DNA from 3 places in the Sphingopyxis indica genome. Region 1 is predicted to be linked to each of the others. Evidence: predicted binding sites of a transcription regulator. Region 1 holds the regulator's gene; each other region holds the start of a gene.
What was found. The regulator LexA, encoded in region 1, represses DNA repair genes until DNA is damaged. The targets are predictions, from matches to a motif close to GTTCCNCNCTTGTTCT.
Positions count from the first base shown of each region.

Region 2: a site for LexA is predicted at 3,671-3,686, ahead of KNJ79_RS04480 (ribonucleoside-diphosphate reductase subunit alpha). Genes of this name have one in related genera too.
Region 3: a site for LexA is predicted at 1,658-1,673, ahead of uvrA (excinuclease ABC subunit UvrA). Genes of this name have one in related genera too.

Region 1 is NZ_CP076394.1:3,356,100-3,361,160, forward strand. Features, by position in the region: gene KNJ79_RS15640 (transglycosylase domain-containing protein) at 1-911, opposite strand, end outside; gene moaC (cyclic pyranopterin monophosphate synthase MoaC) at 1,225-1,698, shown strand; gene KNJ79_RS15650 (molybdopterin molybdotransferase MoeA) at 1,695-2,885, shown strand; gene lexA (transcriptional repressor LexA) at 2,952-3,635, shown strand; gene KNJ79_RS15660 (ComEC/Rec2 family competence protein) at 3,589-5,061, opposite strand, start outside.
Region 2 is NZ_CP076394.1:966,048-971,108, forward strand. Features, by position in the region: gene KNJ79_RS04465 (winged helix DNA-binding protein) at 1-89, shown strand, start outside; gene KNJ79_RS04470 (hypothetical protein) at 154-384, opposite strand; gene KNJ79_RS04475 (ribonucleotide-diphosphate reductase subunit beta) at 498-1,559, opposite strand; gene KNJ79_RS04480 (ribonucleoside-diphosphate reductase subunit alpha) at 1,681-3,630, opposite strand; gene KNJ79_RS04485 (EAL domain-containing protein) at 4,330-5,061, opposite strand, start outside.
Region 3 is NZ_CP076394.1:2,422,120-2,427,180, reverse strand. Features, by position in the region: gene uvrA (excinuclease ABC subunit UvrA) at 1-1,646, opposite strand, end outside; gene KNJ79_RS11560 (M13 family metallopeptidase) at 1,853-3,898, shown strand; gene KNJ79_RS11555 (BCCT family transporter) at 3,905-5,061, opposite strand, start outside.

The DNA.
Region 1 (5,061 bases):
TCGCTCAGCTTGCGTGCTTCGGGCAGCGCCCAGTCGGCGAAATAGGTGCCGGTCGGCAGGTCGGCGCGCGAGCGCGGGTCGATCCGCGGCGCGCGCAGCGTCTTCGCCTGCCCCGGCGTGATATAGCCCTCTTCGGCCATCGCATCGAGGACGAGGTGCATCCGCTTTGCGGCGAGGTCGGGATTGCGCGTCGGCGCGAGGCGCGAGGGCGCCTTCACCAGCCCCGCGAGCATCGCCGCCTGCGCAGGCGTCAGCTTTTCGGGCTGGCGGTTGAAATAATGGAGCGAGGCGGCGCGCAGGCCATAGGCGTTGTCGCCGAAATAGGCGTTCGACAGATAGCGTTCGAGGATCTCGTCCTTGCTCAGCCACGCCTCGAGCCAGAAGGCGATCAGCGCCTCGCGCGCCTTGCGCCCCAGCGTGCGCTTGGGCGAGAGGAAGGTGAATTTGGCGAGCTGCTGGGTGATCGTGCTGCCGCCTTCGGTGCGGCCCGAGGTGATGTTCGTCCACAGCGCGCGGCCGATGCTGCGCGGGTCGATGCCCCAATGGCTGTAAAAGCGGCGATCCTCGATCGCGAGGAAGGCGCCGCTGACATGCTTCGGCAATTTCGCGACCTCGACCGGCTTCTCGACGATCGCCCCCGTGCGCGCGATCGGCGTGCCGTCGGACGCGAGCAGGGTGATCTCGGGCGGCGCGATCGGTTCGAGCGATTTCGACAGCGGCGCGGTGATCGCGAGCCATGCGACGAGCACCACGAACAGCAGCGCAAGCCCCGCAAAACCGCGCCCGGCCCACCGCAACCGCCGCCGCCACCGCGACTCGGGGCCCGACGCCCCCTCGCCCGGCGGGACGAGCGGCACTTCCTCGGCCGGCGGCGGCGGCGAGGTGAAAAGCGGATGGTCGAACGCGGTCATGCCGGCGGCCGTATTACACTTGCAATACAGGCGAAGCAAATGCGTTCGGTGGCGGTTGTAGTGTGGTGGCAATGGGGTGGGACGCGGACGTTCGCCTGCTCTCTTTCGTCATCCCGGACTTGATCCGGGATCCACAGCAGCGCCGAAGTCATGGACCCCGGATCAAGTCCGGGGTGACGATGATAAATAGGGCAGCAACCGGTCGATTCCAGCCGTCGAGCGCAATCGGCCGCACGACCGACATGGAATGAAGCATGAGGCTTGCCTCCTCCCCCCTTGCCTTTCGCGCCGCGCATTGCTTCGGTCCGCGGCGATGACGAGCAAACCGACTCACCTCGACGACAGCGGCGCGGCGCATATGGTCGACGTCGGCGCCAAGCCCGCGACCGAACGGCGCGCCGTCGCCGGGGGGCGTATCGCGATGTCCGCCGACGCACTCGCCGCGATCCGCAGCGGCAACGCGCCCAAGGGCGACATACTCTCGACCGCGCGCATCGCCGGGATCATGGCCGCCAAGCGCACCGCCGAGCTGATCCCGCTCTGCCACCCGATCGCGCTGACCAGCGTGGCGGTCGATTTCGCGTGGGAGGAGGACGGCATTTCGGTGCGCGCGGCCGCGGCAACGACCGGCCCGACGGGGGTCGAGATGGAAGCGCTCACCGCGGCGTCCGTCGCGCTCCTCACCCTCTACGACATGGCGAAGGCGCTCGACCGCGCGATGCTGATCGGCGATATCCGCCTGCTCGAAAAGAGCGGCGGCCGCTCGGGCGACTGGCGCGCCGAATGAGCGCGCTCCTCCCCGTCGAAGAGGCGCAGGCGCGCCTGCTCGCGCTTCGGCCTCCGCTTGCGGGCGAGAATGTCGCTTTTTGCGACGCACTCGGCCGCTATCTGGCGGAGGATGTCGTCGCGCTGCGCGATCAGCCCGCCGCGCCGTTGTCGGCGATGGACGGCTATGCGGTCCGCTGTGCCGATCTGCCCGGGCCGTGGACGATCGCCGGCGAAAGCGCCGCGGGCGGCCCGCCCGCCCATGCGCTGGCGGCGGGCGAAGCGATGCGCATCTTCACCGGCGCGATGCTTCCCGAAGGCGCCGATACCGTCGTCATTCAGGAGGATGTCGCGGCCGAGGGCGGGCGGCTGGCACTCACGACCTCCGACGCCATCCGCGAGCGCCAGCACGTCCGCGCCCGCGCGAGCGATTTCGCCGCGGGCGAGCGGCTGCTCGCCGCCGGAACCCGCCTCACCCCCGGCGCGATCGCCGCCGCGGTGATGAGCGGGGCGAGCCAGCTGCACGTCGGCGGCCGCCCGCGCGTCGCGATCCTGACCACCGGCGACGAGCTTGTGCAACCGGGCCGCCCGCTCGCGCCCGGCCAGATCCCCGACAGCAACGGCGTGATGCTCGCCGCGATGCTCGCGGGCGAACCCGCGCGCACCGGCCTGCCGCTTCACGTCGGCGATGCGCGCGCGCGGATCGCCGCAGCGCTTCAGGATCTCGCGCGGCATCACGACGTGATCGTCACCGTCGGCGGTGCGTCGGTCGGCGACCACGATCATGTGCAGGGCGCGCTCGGCGACGCCGGGGGCCGCGTCGATTTCTGGAAGGTCGCGATGAAACCCGGCAAGCCGCTGATCGCGGGGACGCTCGGCGACGCGCTGCTGCTCGGCCTACCGGGCAATCCCGCCTCGGCCTTCGTGACCGCGACGCTGTTTCTCCTGCCGCTCGTCCGCCATCTCGCCGGCGCGGCGGCGCCGCTGCCGCCGGTCCTCTCGGCGCCGCTCGCAAAGCCGCTTGGGCCGGGCAAGACGCGGCGCGACTATCTGCGCGCACGGCTCGATCGCGGCGCACTGCATCTGTTCGACGGGCAGGACAGCGGCCGCACCTTCCCGCTCGGCGGCGCCAACGCGCTGGTGATCCGCGACATCGGCGCCCCGGCGCGCGCGGCGGGCGAGCCGGCGGACTATATCGCCATCGCTTGACAAGTTCCGCTCTGTTCCTCTATCGTTCTCCATATGTCCGGATATGGCAGCATGGAGACCTAAGCGATGTTGACCGCGAAGCAGCATGAACTGCTCCACTTCATCCAGCAGAAACTCGACGAAAGCGGCATCTCGCCCTCGTTCGAGGAGATGAAGGAGGCGCTGGGCCTCAAGTCGAAATCGGGCATCCACCGTCTAATAAGTGCCTTGGAAGAAAGGGGTTTTCTTCGCCGCCTGCCCAATCGCGCGCGCGCGCTCGAGGTGATCCGGCTCCCCGAGGGCGCGAAGAGCGCGATGCACGACCATCGCGACAATGTGACCCCGCTGCGCAAGGCGCCGCCGGCGCTCAAGCCGGTCGCCGCGAACGACATCGTCGAAGTGCCGCTCCACGGCCGCATCGCCGCGGGCGTGCCGATCGAGGCGTTCGAGGATCACAACCAGCTCGCGGTCCCCGCGGCGCTGCTCGGTGCGGGCGATCATTATGCGCTCGAGGTCTCGGGCGATTCGATGATCGAGGCGGGCATCCTCGACGGCGATTATGCGCTGATCCAGAAGGCCGACACGGCGCGCGAGGGCGACATCGTCGTCGCGCTGGTCGACGGGCAGGACGCGACGCTCAAATATTTCCGCCGCGAGGGCCGGATGATCCGGCTCGACCCGGCGAACAGTTCCTACGAGCCGCAGCGCTACGAGGCCGAGCGCGTCATGGTGCAAGGGCGTTTGTCGGGACTGCTTCGTCGTTACCACTGACCGCAAGCGGGCGCCGCCACGGATGTTCGTCGCCGCGGCGTAGCGCGGTGGCAACCTGCGGCGCGCTTCCGAGATAGAGCGCGAGCCCGCCGCTTTCGGCCAGGCTGTCGCGGTCGACCGTCAGCCAGCGTGCGCGGCATTCGCGCGGCAGCCAGCGGTGGCTGATCACGACATCGGCCGCAGCGCAGGCGGGCGCCATCGCCGCGCCGTCGATGCGGTCGTAGCCGCGCTGCGCGAGGATCGTGCGCCCGCGCTGGCGCCAGCGGCAGAAATCGCGGTTGCACGCCACATGGTCCAGATCGGTGAGCGCGCCGAGCGGTTCGTCGACCCCCGCCGCCTCGGCCATCGCATCGCGCACATAGTCGCCCGCCCGCCCGCGCAGCAGCGCATAGCCGCCGCCCGGCACCGCTGCGGCGATGTGCCGCCCGTCGCCGCTGACCAGCAGATCGGGACGCGGCTGCGCGAGCAGCGCAGCGCCGCCGGCGAGCAGAGGGAGGAGCCCGGCAAAGCGCCAGCGCCGCTGCCACAGCAGCAGCCACAGTCCGCCGAGCACGGCGAGCGCGAAACCCCAGGCGGGAAAGATCGGCAGCGCCGCGACCGCGCCCGGCGCCGCCGCGACGTGATGCGCGAGCGCGATCAGCGCGGCGAGCGCCTGTCCGGCGACCCACCAGAAGAGCGCACCGATCCCCGCCGCGTCGAACAGCAGCGCCAGTGCCTCCGCCGGCATGATGACGAAAGTCGTGAGCGGAATCGCGACGACGTTGGCGAGCGCGCCATAGAGTCCCGCCTTGTGGAAATGGAAAAGCGCGATCGGCGCGAGCGCGACCTCGACGACGAGCCCGGTTATGACCAACCCCGCGATGCCGCGGCCGAAGCGCACGACCCACGGCTCGTCGCCCCGGCCCACGAAATCGCGCATCCAGCGGCTCTCGTGCAGCGCGATGATCGCGGTCACCGCGGCGAAGCTGAGCTGAAAGCTCGGTCCGACGAGCGCCTCGGGCCGCCAGACCAGCACGAGCAGCGCCCCCGCCGCGACGAGGCGCAAGGTGATCGCCTCGCGCCCGAGCAGGAACGCCGCGAGCACGAGCAGCGCGGCGATCAGCGAGCGCAGCGTCGGCACCTCGGCCCCCGCGAGCCAGGTATAACCCGCACCGGCCAGCGCGCCCGCCGCCGCCGCGAGCGGCAGCACATGGCCCGCAAGCGCGAGCCGCCGATTGAGGCCAAGCAGACGCATCGCGAGCAGCATCGCGAAACCGACCACCGCGGTGACGTGCAGCCCGCTGATCGACAGCAGGTGCGCAAGCCCGCTGCGCCGCATCGCCTCGGCATCGTCGTCGCTGATCGCGCCGCGATCGCCGGTGACGAGCGCTGCGGCGACCCCGCCGGGCGATCCCGGCACCGCTTGATGAATATGCGCGCTCAGCCG
Region 2 (5,061 bases), 1.9 Mb from region 1:
ACGGGCGTCGGATCCACATCGCGCTTTCGGAGGATGGGCTTCAGCGGATGGACAATTATTTCAACGAACTGACGCAGGAAGGCGAATAGGAAGGCGTGTGCGGGGCGGCTGGTTTGCTGCCCCGCCGATAGCTTTGCAGGCGCGCCAATTACCTCAAACCGAAAATCCGCCCGCATTCCGCCGGTTCGAACTCGCCGCCAGCACCTTCTTGCCCGTCGGGGTCAGCGTCCATTTCGCGCCCTGTTGCGCGACCAGGCCGAGTGCGACGAGTTCGTCGCGGATGGGGTCGGTGGGGAGTTGGGGGCGGCGGTTCGAGAGGCCCTCGAGGCAGGCGCGTTGCGGCTGGCTGAGGATCAGGAGTTTGAGCTTTTTCTTTTCGGTCATTTGCGACTTCTCTTTTCGATCATCGTTTCGGGCCGTGCGGCCCACCCCGCTTCGCTAAGCCAGCAAGCTGGCAAGCTTCGCTGCCCCTCCCCTGAAGGGGAGAGGGTTTGGTTTTATTCCGCGGCGATGCCGGCCTTGGCGAACATATCCTCGCCCTCGTCGCCTTCGGTCGCGGCGGCCGGGTCGTCGTTGGCTTTGGCCTTCTTGCGGTTGTCGAAGCTGGTCCACACGCTGTTCCAGTCGCCGCGCGTCGCGGCCTTGCTGTACTCGGTCGCGCGCGTTTCGAAGAAGTTGGCGTGCTCGACGCCGTTCAGGAGCGGGGCGAGCCAGGGGAGGGGGTGTTCGTCGATCATGTAGATCGGCTGGAACCCAAGCTGCCCGAGGCGCCAGTCGGCGATGTAGCGGATGTAGCGTTTGATCTCCTTGGGCGTCATGCCGGGGACCGGGCCCTGTTCGAAGGCGAGGTCGATGAACGCATCCTCGAGCCGCACCGTTTTCTGGCAGCAGTCGATGATGTCTTCCTTCACCGCCTTGGTCAGGCAGTCGCGTTCCTTGACGAAGGCATGGAACAGGCGCGTGATGCCTTCGCAGTGCAGGCTTTCGTCGCGCACCGACCAGCTGACGATCTGGCCCATGCCCTTCATCTTGTTGAAGCGCGGGAAGTTCATCAGCATCGCGAAGCTGGCAAAAAGCTGCAAGCCTTCGGTGAAGCCGCCGAACATCGCGAGCGTGCGCGCGATATCTTCGTCGCTGTCGACGCCGAAGGTGCCGAGATAGTCGTGCTTCGCGCGCATCTCGTCATATTCGAGGAACATGCCATATTCGCTCTCGGGCATGCCGATCGTGTCGAGCAGGTGGCTGTAGGCCGCGATATGCACCGTCTCCATGTTGCTGAACGCGGTCAGCATCATCTTGATCTCGGTCGGCTTGAACACGCGGCCATATTTGTCGTGGTAGCAATCTTGCACCTCGACGTCGGCCTGGGTGAAGAAGCGGAAGATCTGCGTGAGCAGATTGCGTTCGTGATCGCTGATCTTCTGCGCCCAGTCGCGGCAATCCTCGCCCAGCGGCACCTCCTCGGGCATCCAGTGGATCTGCTGCTGGCGCTTCCAGAAATCATAGGCCCAGGGATATTCGAAGGGCTTGTAGGTCTTGCGGGCTTCCAACAAAGGCATCGGTCTATCCTCGGGTCAAATCTTGTTCGTCATTCCGGCGAAAGCCGGAATCCATCGATGGGTTGCGCTCCTTCGCGTGGACCCCGGATCAAGTCCGGGGTGACGAGGGAGTGGCGACGGGTCACTGGCAGGCCAGACACTCGTCATAGTCGGTGCTCCCCGCGGCGAGTTCGAATTTTGCCGCCTCGGGCGTGTTGTCGGCCTCGACCCCGCCCGCGAAGCCGGCGCGCTGGACCGATTTCGAGCGGAGATAATAGAGCGATTTGATCCCGAGTTCCCACGCGCGATAGTGGAGCATGAGCAGGTCCCATTTCTCGACGTCGGCGGGAATGAAGAGGTTCAGCGACGCGGCCTGGTCGATATAGGGGGTGCGGTCGGCGGCGAGTTCGAGTAGCCAGCGCTGGTCGATCTCGAAGCTCGTCTTGAAGCAGTCCTTTTCGTCCTGCGTCAGAAAGTCGAGGTGCTGGACGCTGCCGCCCTTTTCGAGGATCGAGTTCCAGATGCTGTCGCTGTTCTTCGCCTTGTCGACGAGCAGCGCCTCGAGGTGCGGGTTCTTGACCACGAAGCTGCCCGACAGCGTCTTGTGGGTATAGATATTCGCCGGGATCGGCTCGATGCACGCGCTGGTGCCGCCGCAGATGATGCTGATCGACGCGGTCGGCGCGATCGCCATCTTGCACGAAAAGCGCTCCATCACCCCCTGATCGGCGGCGTCGGGGCAGGGGCCGCGCTCCTTGGCGAGCAGCATCGACGCCTGATCGACCTGGCTGCGGATATGCTTGAAGATCCGAAGGTTCGACGATTTCGCCATCGCCCCCTCGAACGGCAGGCCGCGCGCCTGCAAGAAGCTGTGGAAGCCCATCACGCCGAGGCCGACGCTGCGTTCGCGGCTCGCCGAATATTTGGCGCGCGCCATTTCGGGCGGGGCGCGGTCGATATAGTCCTGGAGGACGTTGTCGAGCATGCGCATGACGTCCTCGATGAACCGCTTGTCGCCGTTCCACTCGTCCCAGGTTTCGAGGTTGAGCGAGGAGAGACAGCAGACCGCGGTGCGATCATTGCCGAGATGGTCGCGGCCGGTCGGCAGGGTGATTTCCGAGCAGAGGTTCGAGGTCGTGACCTTCAGCCCCAGGTCGCGGTGATGCTTGGGCATCATGCGGTTCACCTGGTCGATGAAGATGATATAGGGTTCGCCGGTCGCGAGGCGCGTCTCGACGAGCTTCTGGAACAGGCTGCGCGCGTCGACGGTGCCGCGCACGCTGCCGTCCTTGGGGCTGCGCAGGTTGAATTCGGCGCCGTCGCGGACGGCCTCCATGAACTCGTCGGTGAGCAGCACGCCGTGGTGGAGGTTGAGCGCCTTGCGGTTGAAGTCGCCCGAGGGCTTGCGCACCTCGAGGAACTCCTCGATCTCGGGGTGCGAGATGTCGAGGTAGCAGGCGGCCGAGCCGCGGCGCAGCGAGCCCTGGCTGATCGCGAGGGTCAGGCTGTCCATCACGCGGACGAAGGGGATGATGCCGCTCGTCTTGCCGTTGAGGCCGACGGGCTCGCCGATGCCGCGCACCGCGCCCCAATAGGTGCCGATGCCGCCGCCGCGGCTCGCGAGCCAGACATTCTCGTTCCAGGTGCCGACGATGCCCTCGAGGCTGTCGTCGACGCTGTTGAGGTAGCAGCTGATCGGCAGGCCGCGCCCGGTGCCGCCGTTCGACAGCACGGGGGTCGCGGGCATGAACCACAGGCGGCTGATATAGTCGTAGAGCCGCTGCGCATGTTCGGCATCGTCGGCATAGGCCGAGGCGACGCGCGCGAAGAGATCCTGATAGGATTCGCCGGGGAGGAGATAGCGATCCTTCAGCGTTTCCTTGCCGAAATCGGTAAGCAGCGCGTCGCGGCTTTCGTCGGTTTCGACCGCGAACCGGCGCGCGTGAACCTTCGGCTCGCCGCCGTCGTTCGGCTTGGCCGCGTCGCGGCTCGAATCGCTTTTCGATTCGGTCGCTTCGGGCGCGTCGTTCTTCGCCAGTTCCATCGTCGCCACGTCGTTCGTCTCCACCCGGTCCGTTTCCCGAAAATCCATTGCTTCACCCCGTTTCCTGCCGCGCGCCGCCGCGCGAGATGTTCCCGTCTTGTTCGACTCGTAGGGCGAAGCCCCAGCCTAACATTTTCCGCCCCCCGCGTGGGACTTTTTTTGGGCGCGAAAGGGTCTTTCCGCAGCCCATATGCGATGGGCGACGGAATTCCGCCATTTCCGGCCAAATACTAATGCTTGGGGTGCCCCCTTCGGCTGACCCACCACCTATAGTGCCACGTCGGCGCGTCGATGCAAGACGGTAAATGACAGATCGGGGACTCGACTCGTCGCTATTCCGATTCGTTTCGTCGCGCATGAAGGGCGCTTCGCCGGACGAAGGCGCGGCTTTCTGCGGGTGTCGGCGACGCGGCGCGGTGCGGCCGGGAGCGCAAAAAAAATCGGGTGGGCGGCGACCGGTTGGGGCGGTGCTCACCACATCTTGTGGATGGGACGCGGCGCAGGGCGTCCCGGCCGGCGCAACGAAAAAGGGCCCCGGCGATGCCGAGGCCCTTTATCTAATCCTTTGGAGGCTTAGGCCGACGAACCACCGCTCACGGTGCCACCGCCGCCCATCCAACGCCAAAACCAGCCCATTGCTTGTCTCCTGATGCGCACTGTCGAAAGCAGGACAGTTAACACACCATATACCTTAACAGATAAGGTAAAGCGAGTCTTAACCTTAACAATTCGTAACCAAATTGGCAGTTACGCGGTACGGCTGTGCGGAGAGGTCAGGAGGCTGGATGCGAGATCGGAGAAAAGCTGCGGTTTCCCAAGATGATAACCTTGACCGACGTCGCAGCCGAGCTGCTCGAGCAGCGCCATCGTCGGAGCATCTTCGATGCCTTCGGCGACCGCGACGGCACCAAGGCGGTGCGCCAGGTCGATGGTCGACTTGACCACTTCGAAGTTGCGCTGCGAATCGCGCATCGTCATCACGAAGCGCTTGTCGATCTTGATCTCGTCGGCCTCGACCTCGGTCAGATATTCGAGGTTCGACTGGCCGGTGCCATAATCGTCGATCGACAGGCGGATACCGGCGCGGCGGAGCTGCGCGAGCGTCTGGCGCGCCTGACGGCTGTTTTCGATCTGCGCGGTTTCGGTGATTTCGATTGTCAGCCATTCGGCAGGCAGATGATGCGCGGTGAGCATCACGCGGATCGTGCCGACGAGGTCGTTGTGATCAAGCAGCGCCGCCGACAGGTTGACCGACATGTTGATCGCGAGGCCGCGGTCGCGCAGCTGCGCCGCCGAGCGGATCGCCTGATCCATCACGAACAAGGTCAGGCGATAGATGTCCTGGCTCTTTTCGGCCTGGACGATGAATTCGTCGGGCGGGATCGGCCCGCGCGTCGGGTGCGTCCAGCGCGCGAGCGCCTCGACGCCGACGAGGCGGCCGGTCGCGATCTGATATTGCGGCTGGAAGGCGACCCAGAT
Region 3 (5,061 bases), 930 kb from region 1:
GCAAGGCGGATGCGCTGGCTCTCGCCGCCCGACAGCGTGCCGCTGGTGCGGTTGAGGTTGAGATAGTCGAGCCCGACATTGTTGAGGAAGCCCAGCCGCTCGTTGATCTCTTTCAGGATCGCCTTCGCGATCTGCTTCTGCTGATCGTTCAGCTTCTCTTCGAGGGTGCCGAACCACGCATAGGCGTCGGCGACGCTGCGCTGCGCCGACTGGCTGATATTCTCACCCGCGATTCTAACCGCGAGCGGTTCGGGGCGCAGCCGCGCGCCGTGGCACGTCTCGCACGGCTGCGCGGTCTGATATTTGCCCAGCTCCTCGCGCATCCACGCGCTCTCGGTCTGGAGCATCCGCCGGTTGAGGTTGCCGATGACGCCCTCGAACGCCTTGTGCGTCGTATAGGTGCGGCGGCCGTCCTTGAAGGTCAGCTCGACCGGCATCCCGCCGCTGCCATAGAGGATGATCTGCTGCACCCCGCCGGGCAGGTCCTGCCACGGCGTATTGAGGTCGAAGTCGTAGGCCTTCGCCAGGCTTTCGAGCACCTGCATGTAATAGGGCGAGGGCGGATTCGATTTCGCCCACGGCACCACCGCGCCCTTCTTCAGGCTCAGCGCATGGTTGGGGACGACGAGTTCGGGGTCGAACTCGAGCCGCTCGCCGAGCCCGTCGCACGCCGGGCACGCGCCCTGCGGCGCGTTGAAGCTGAACAGCCGCGGCTCGATCTCGGCGATGGTGAAGCCCGACACGGGACAGGCGAATTTCTCGGAAAAGATGATGCGGTTCGCGGGGATGCCGGCGCCTGCCATTCCCCCCTCCCGCTTGCGGGAGGGGTCGGGGGTGGGGTCGCCGCTGGCAGGGCTCGCTTCGCTCGCGCCCACCCCTAACCCCTCCCGCAAGCGGGAGGGGGACATTGCCTCGGCCACCGTCGTATCCGCAAGATCGACATATGCCAGCCCCTCGGCGAGCTTGAGCGCGGTTTCGAAACTGTCGGCGAGCCGCGTTTCGATGCCTTCGCGCACGACGATGCGGTCGACGACGACCTCGATGTCATGCTTGTATTTCTTGTCGAGCGCCGGCGCGTCCTCGATCTCGTAAAACTCGCCGTCGATGCGAACGCGCGTGAAGCCTTCCTTCTGCCACTGCGCGAGCTCCTTCTTATACTCGCCCTTGCGCCCGCGCACGACGGGGGCGAGCAGATAGGCGCGCGTCCCCTCGGGCAGCGCCTTCACGCGGTCGACCATGTCGGCGACGCTCTGCGCGCTGATCGGCTCGCCCGTCGCGGGCGAATAGGGGATGCCGACGCGCGCCCAGAGCAGGCGCATATAGTCATAGATTTCGGTGACGGTGGCGACCGTCGAGCGCGGGTTGCGGCTCGTCGTCTTCTGCTCGATGCTGATCGCGGGCGACAGGCCGTCGATATGCTCGACGTCGGGTTTTTGCATCATCTCGAGGAACTGGCGGGCATAGGCCGACAGGCTCTCGACATAGCGGCGCTGGCCTTCGGCATAGATGGTGTCGAATGCCAGGCTCGACTTGCCGCTTCCCGACAGGCCGGTGATGACGATCAGGCTGTCGCGCGGCAGGTCGACGTCGACGCCCTTCAGATTATGCTCGCGCGCGCCGCGCACCGAGATGTGGGTCAGACTCATGGGAGGGGTGTGTTCCAGATTTGTTCTTGATGCGCAAGAGGCTGCGCGATGACCCGAAACATGGGGCACCGGGCGGCGCGGCGCAAGATGCCGGCGCGGCCCGAGCGCCGTTCGTCGAAGCATTTCCGACGCTTGCCAGAAAGGCCGTGCGGGCGCACCCTGCGCGTCACATGCCGGACCATCGCAATATCAAACGGGGACATTCGATGAAATATTTCCTGCTCCTGTCGGCGGCGTCGCTCGCGCTCGCCGGCCCCGCCGCGCTCGCGCAGTCGGACGCGGCGCCCGCGACCGAAGCGGCGGCCGATACCGGATCGCTCGCACCGCTCAAATTCGGCAACTGGGGCGTCGATCTCGACGCGCGCGATACGTCGGTCAGGCCGGGCGACGATTTCGACCGCTACGCCAATGGCACCTGGTTCATGAATACGGAAATTCCGGCCGATCAGGCGTCGGCAGGGGTCGATTACGACGTCTATAACCTGACGCAGCGCCAGCTCCGCGCGCTGGTGACGCAGGCGCCGGCGACCAGCCAGGTCGGCGCGCTCTATCAGAGCTTCATGGACGAAGCGCGCGTCGAAGCGCTCGGCGCGGCGCCGCTCAAGGCCGACCTCGCACGCGTCGCGGCGATCAAGGACAAATCCGAAATGGCGCGCTTCATGGGGCGTTCGCAGGGGGCATTCGGTTACAGCATCGTCGGCGGCGGCCCCTATGCCGACACCGACGATCCGACGACGAACGTGCTGTGGCTGGGGCAGGGCGGGATCGGGCTTCCCGACCGCGAATATTATCTGTCGGACCAGTTCAAGACGCAGCGCGACGCCTATCGCGCCTATATCGTGCGCACGATGAAGCTGATCGGCAATCCGGCGCCCGAAAAGGCGGCCGACACAATAATGGCGTTCGAAACGGAAATTGCGAAGGCGAGCTGGCCGATCGCCGACCGCCGCGACCTCGGCAAGATCAACAACCCGATGTCGGCGGCCGAGCTGGCCGCCTATGCGCCCGGGCTCGACTGGAACGCCTGGTTCGAAGGCGCACAGATCCCGGCGCAGAAGCGGATCATCGTCAATGAAAATACCGCGATCAGGGATATTGCGGCGCTCTATGCGAAGACCCCGCTCGACACGCTGAAGCTGTGGCAGGATTTTCACGTCGCCGACAATGCGGCGCCCTATTTGTCGAAAGCGTTCGTCGACAACCGATTCGAGTTTACGAAAGTCATGAGCGGCGTGAGCGAGCTGCGTCCGCGGTGGAAGCGCGGGCTGACGTTGGTCGACGGCAGCCTCGGCGAGCTCGTCGGGCGCGAATATGCGGCGAAATATTTCCCGCCGAGCGCCAAGGCCAAGATGGAAGCGCTGGTCGCTAACCTGAAACTCGCGATGGGCGACCGCATCCGCGGCAACAGCTGGATGGCGCCGGCGACCAAGGAGGCCGCGCTCGCCAAGCTCGACAGGATGGACGTGATGGTCGGCTATCCCGACAAGTGGCGCGACTATTCGGCGCTGAAGCTCGATCCCGCCGATCTCTATGGCAATGTCGAGCGCAGCGCCGCGTTCGAATATGCCTATGCGCTGGAGGATCTGGACAAGCCCGTCGACCGCAAGAAATGGGCGATGAACGCGCAGGAAGTGAACGCCTATAATGGCGGGCTCGAAAACAAGATCGTCTTCCCGGCGGGTATCTTGCAGGCGCCCTATTTCAGCGAGGGAGTCGACGACGCGGTCAACTATGGCGCGATCGGCGCGGTGATCGGCCACGAGATCAGCCATGGTTTCGACGATCAAGGGCGCAAGATCGACGCAAGCGGCGCGGTGCGCGACTGGTGGACACCCGCCGATGCCCGGCGCTTCGAGGAGCAGGCGAAGGGTTTCGGCGCGCAATATGCAACCTATGAGGCGGCGCCCGGCGCCTTCATCAATCCGGACCTGACGATGGGCGAGAATATCGCCGACCTCGCAGGGCTCGAAATCGCCTATGACGCCTATCACCGCTCGCTCGGCGGCAAGGAGGCGCCGGTGATCGACGGACTGACCGGCGACCAGCGCTTCTTCCTCGCCTTTGCGCAGGCGTGGCGCGACAAGGCGCGCGAGGACGCGATCAAGCAGCAGGTGGCGAGCGACGAGCATAGCCCGGCGCGCTGGCGCATCATCGGCCCGACGCGCAACGTCGACGCCTGGTACAAGGCGTTCAACGTCACGCCCGAGGCCAAATATTATCTGAAGCCCGAGGCGCGGACCCGCATCTGGTAAGGTGAGCTATTCGGCGGAGGCGGGGGCGGCGCGATGCTGTCCCCGCACCGCCATCGCCAGCAAAGACAGCGCGGCGCCGCCGATCACGAACAGCGCAGGAAAGCCGCCCAGCACCGACATCATGCGGATGCCGTCGAGGCCCGCTGCCGCGACGAGGATCATCGCGACGAGGCCGATGGTGGCGCCCCAGACGATCTTGACCCAAAGCGGTGCTTCGGGCGTTTCGGGCGAGATGCCGTGCGTCGAAAGCGCGCTCATGGCAGAAACATTGCTGTCGGCGGCTGTCACATAGGAGAGAAAGATTGCCGCGATCAGCAGGGCGAGGACGGGAAGGCCGCCGCCGAGCTCGCTGAACAGCCGGTAGAGCAGCGGGTCGGGACCGACGCGGGTGAGCACTGCATAAAGGCTGCCTCCCGATTGCTGGTCGAGCGTGATCGTCGTGCCGGCGATGATGACCATCCACACCGCGCCGAACAGGGCGGGAAGGAGCAGGTTGACGGCAATGAAGGCGCGCACCGTATAGCCGACCGCGAGCCGGCCGAGAAACAGCGCGGTGACCGGCGCCCAGGCGAACCAGTTGGCCCAGTTGAAGATCGTCCATTGCCGGTGCCAGTCGGCATCGACGTCGAGACCCAGGCTGCGCGGCAGGAAGGTCGCGGCATAGTCGGCCGCGCCCTCTCCGCCCAGAACCGGCAGGCGCCCGGTCGGTCCGGTGACGAGGACGAAGAGCAAAACCGCGAAGAACAGCCAGATATTGAGCAGCGACAGCCGCGTGATGCCACGCTGAAGGCCCAAGGCCGCTGAGACGACAAAGGTGCCCACGATCGCCGCCGCGATCGTCCAGCGCAGCGTCGCACCACCCGAAAAGCGGCCAATCCCTTCGATGCCCCCCGCGAGCGCCAATATTCCGGCGCCGAGCGAGGCCGCCATGCCCGCGACCAGCGCGAAAAGGCAGACGATATCGATCGCCGTGCCCGTCAATCCGTGCGCGCGCCTGCCGATCAGCGGAACGAAGAGCGACGACAGGCTGAAGGGTTCGGCGCGATTATAATAGAGGATCGCGAAGGCGAGCGCCGGGACCGTGTAGATCGCATAGGGCGTCAGCGTCCAGTGCAGGAACATCGTCGACATGGCGAAGGTCGCCGCGGCGTCGCTGCCGGGCG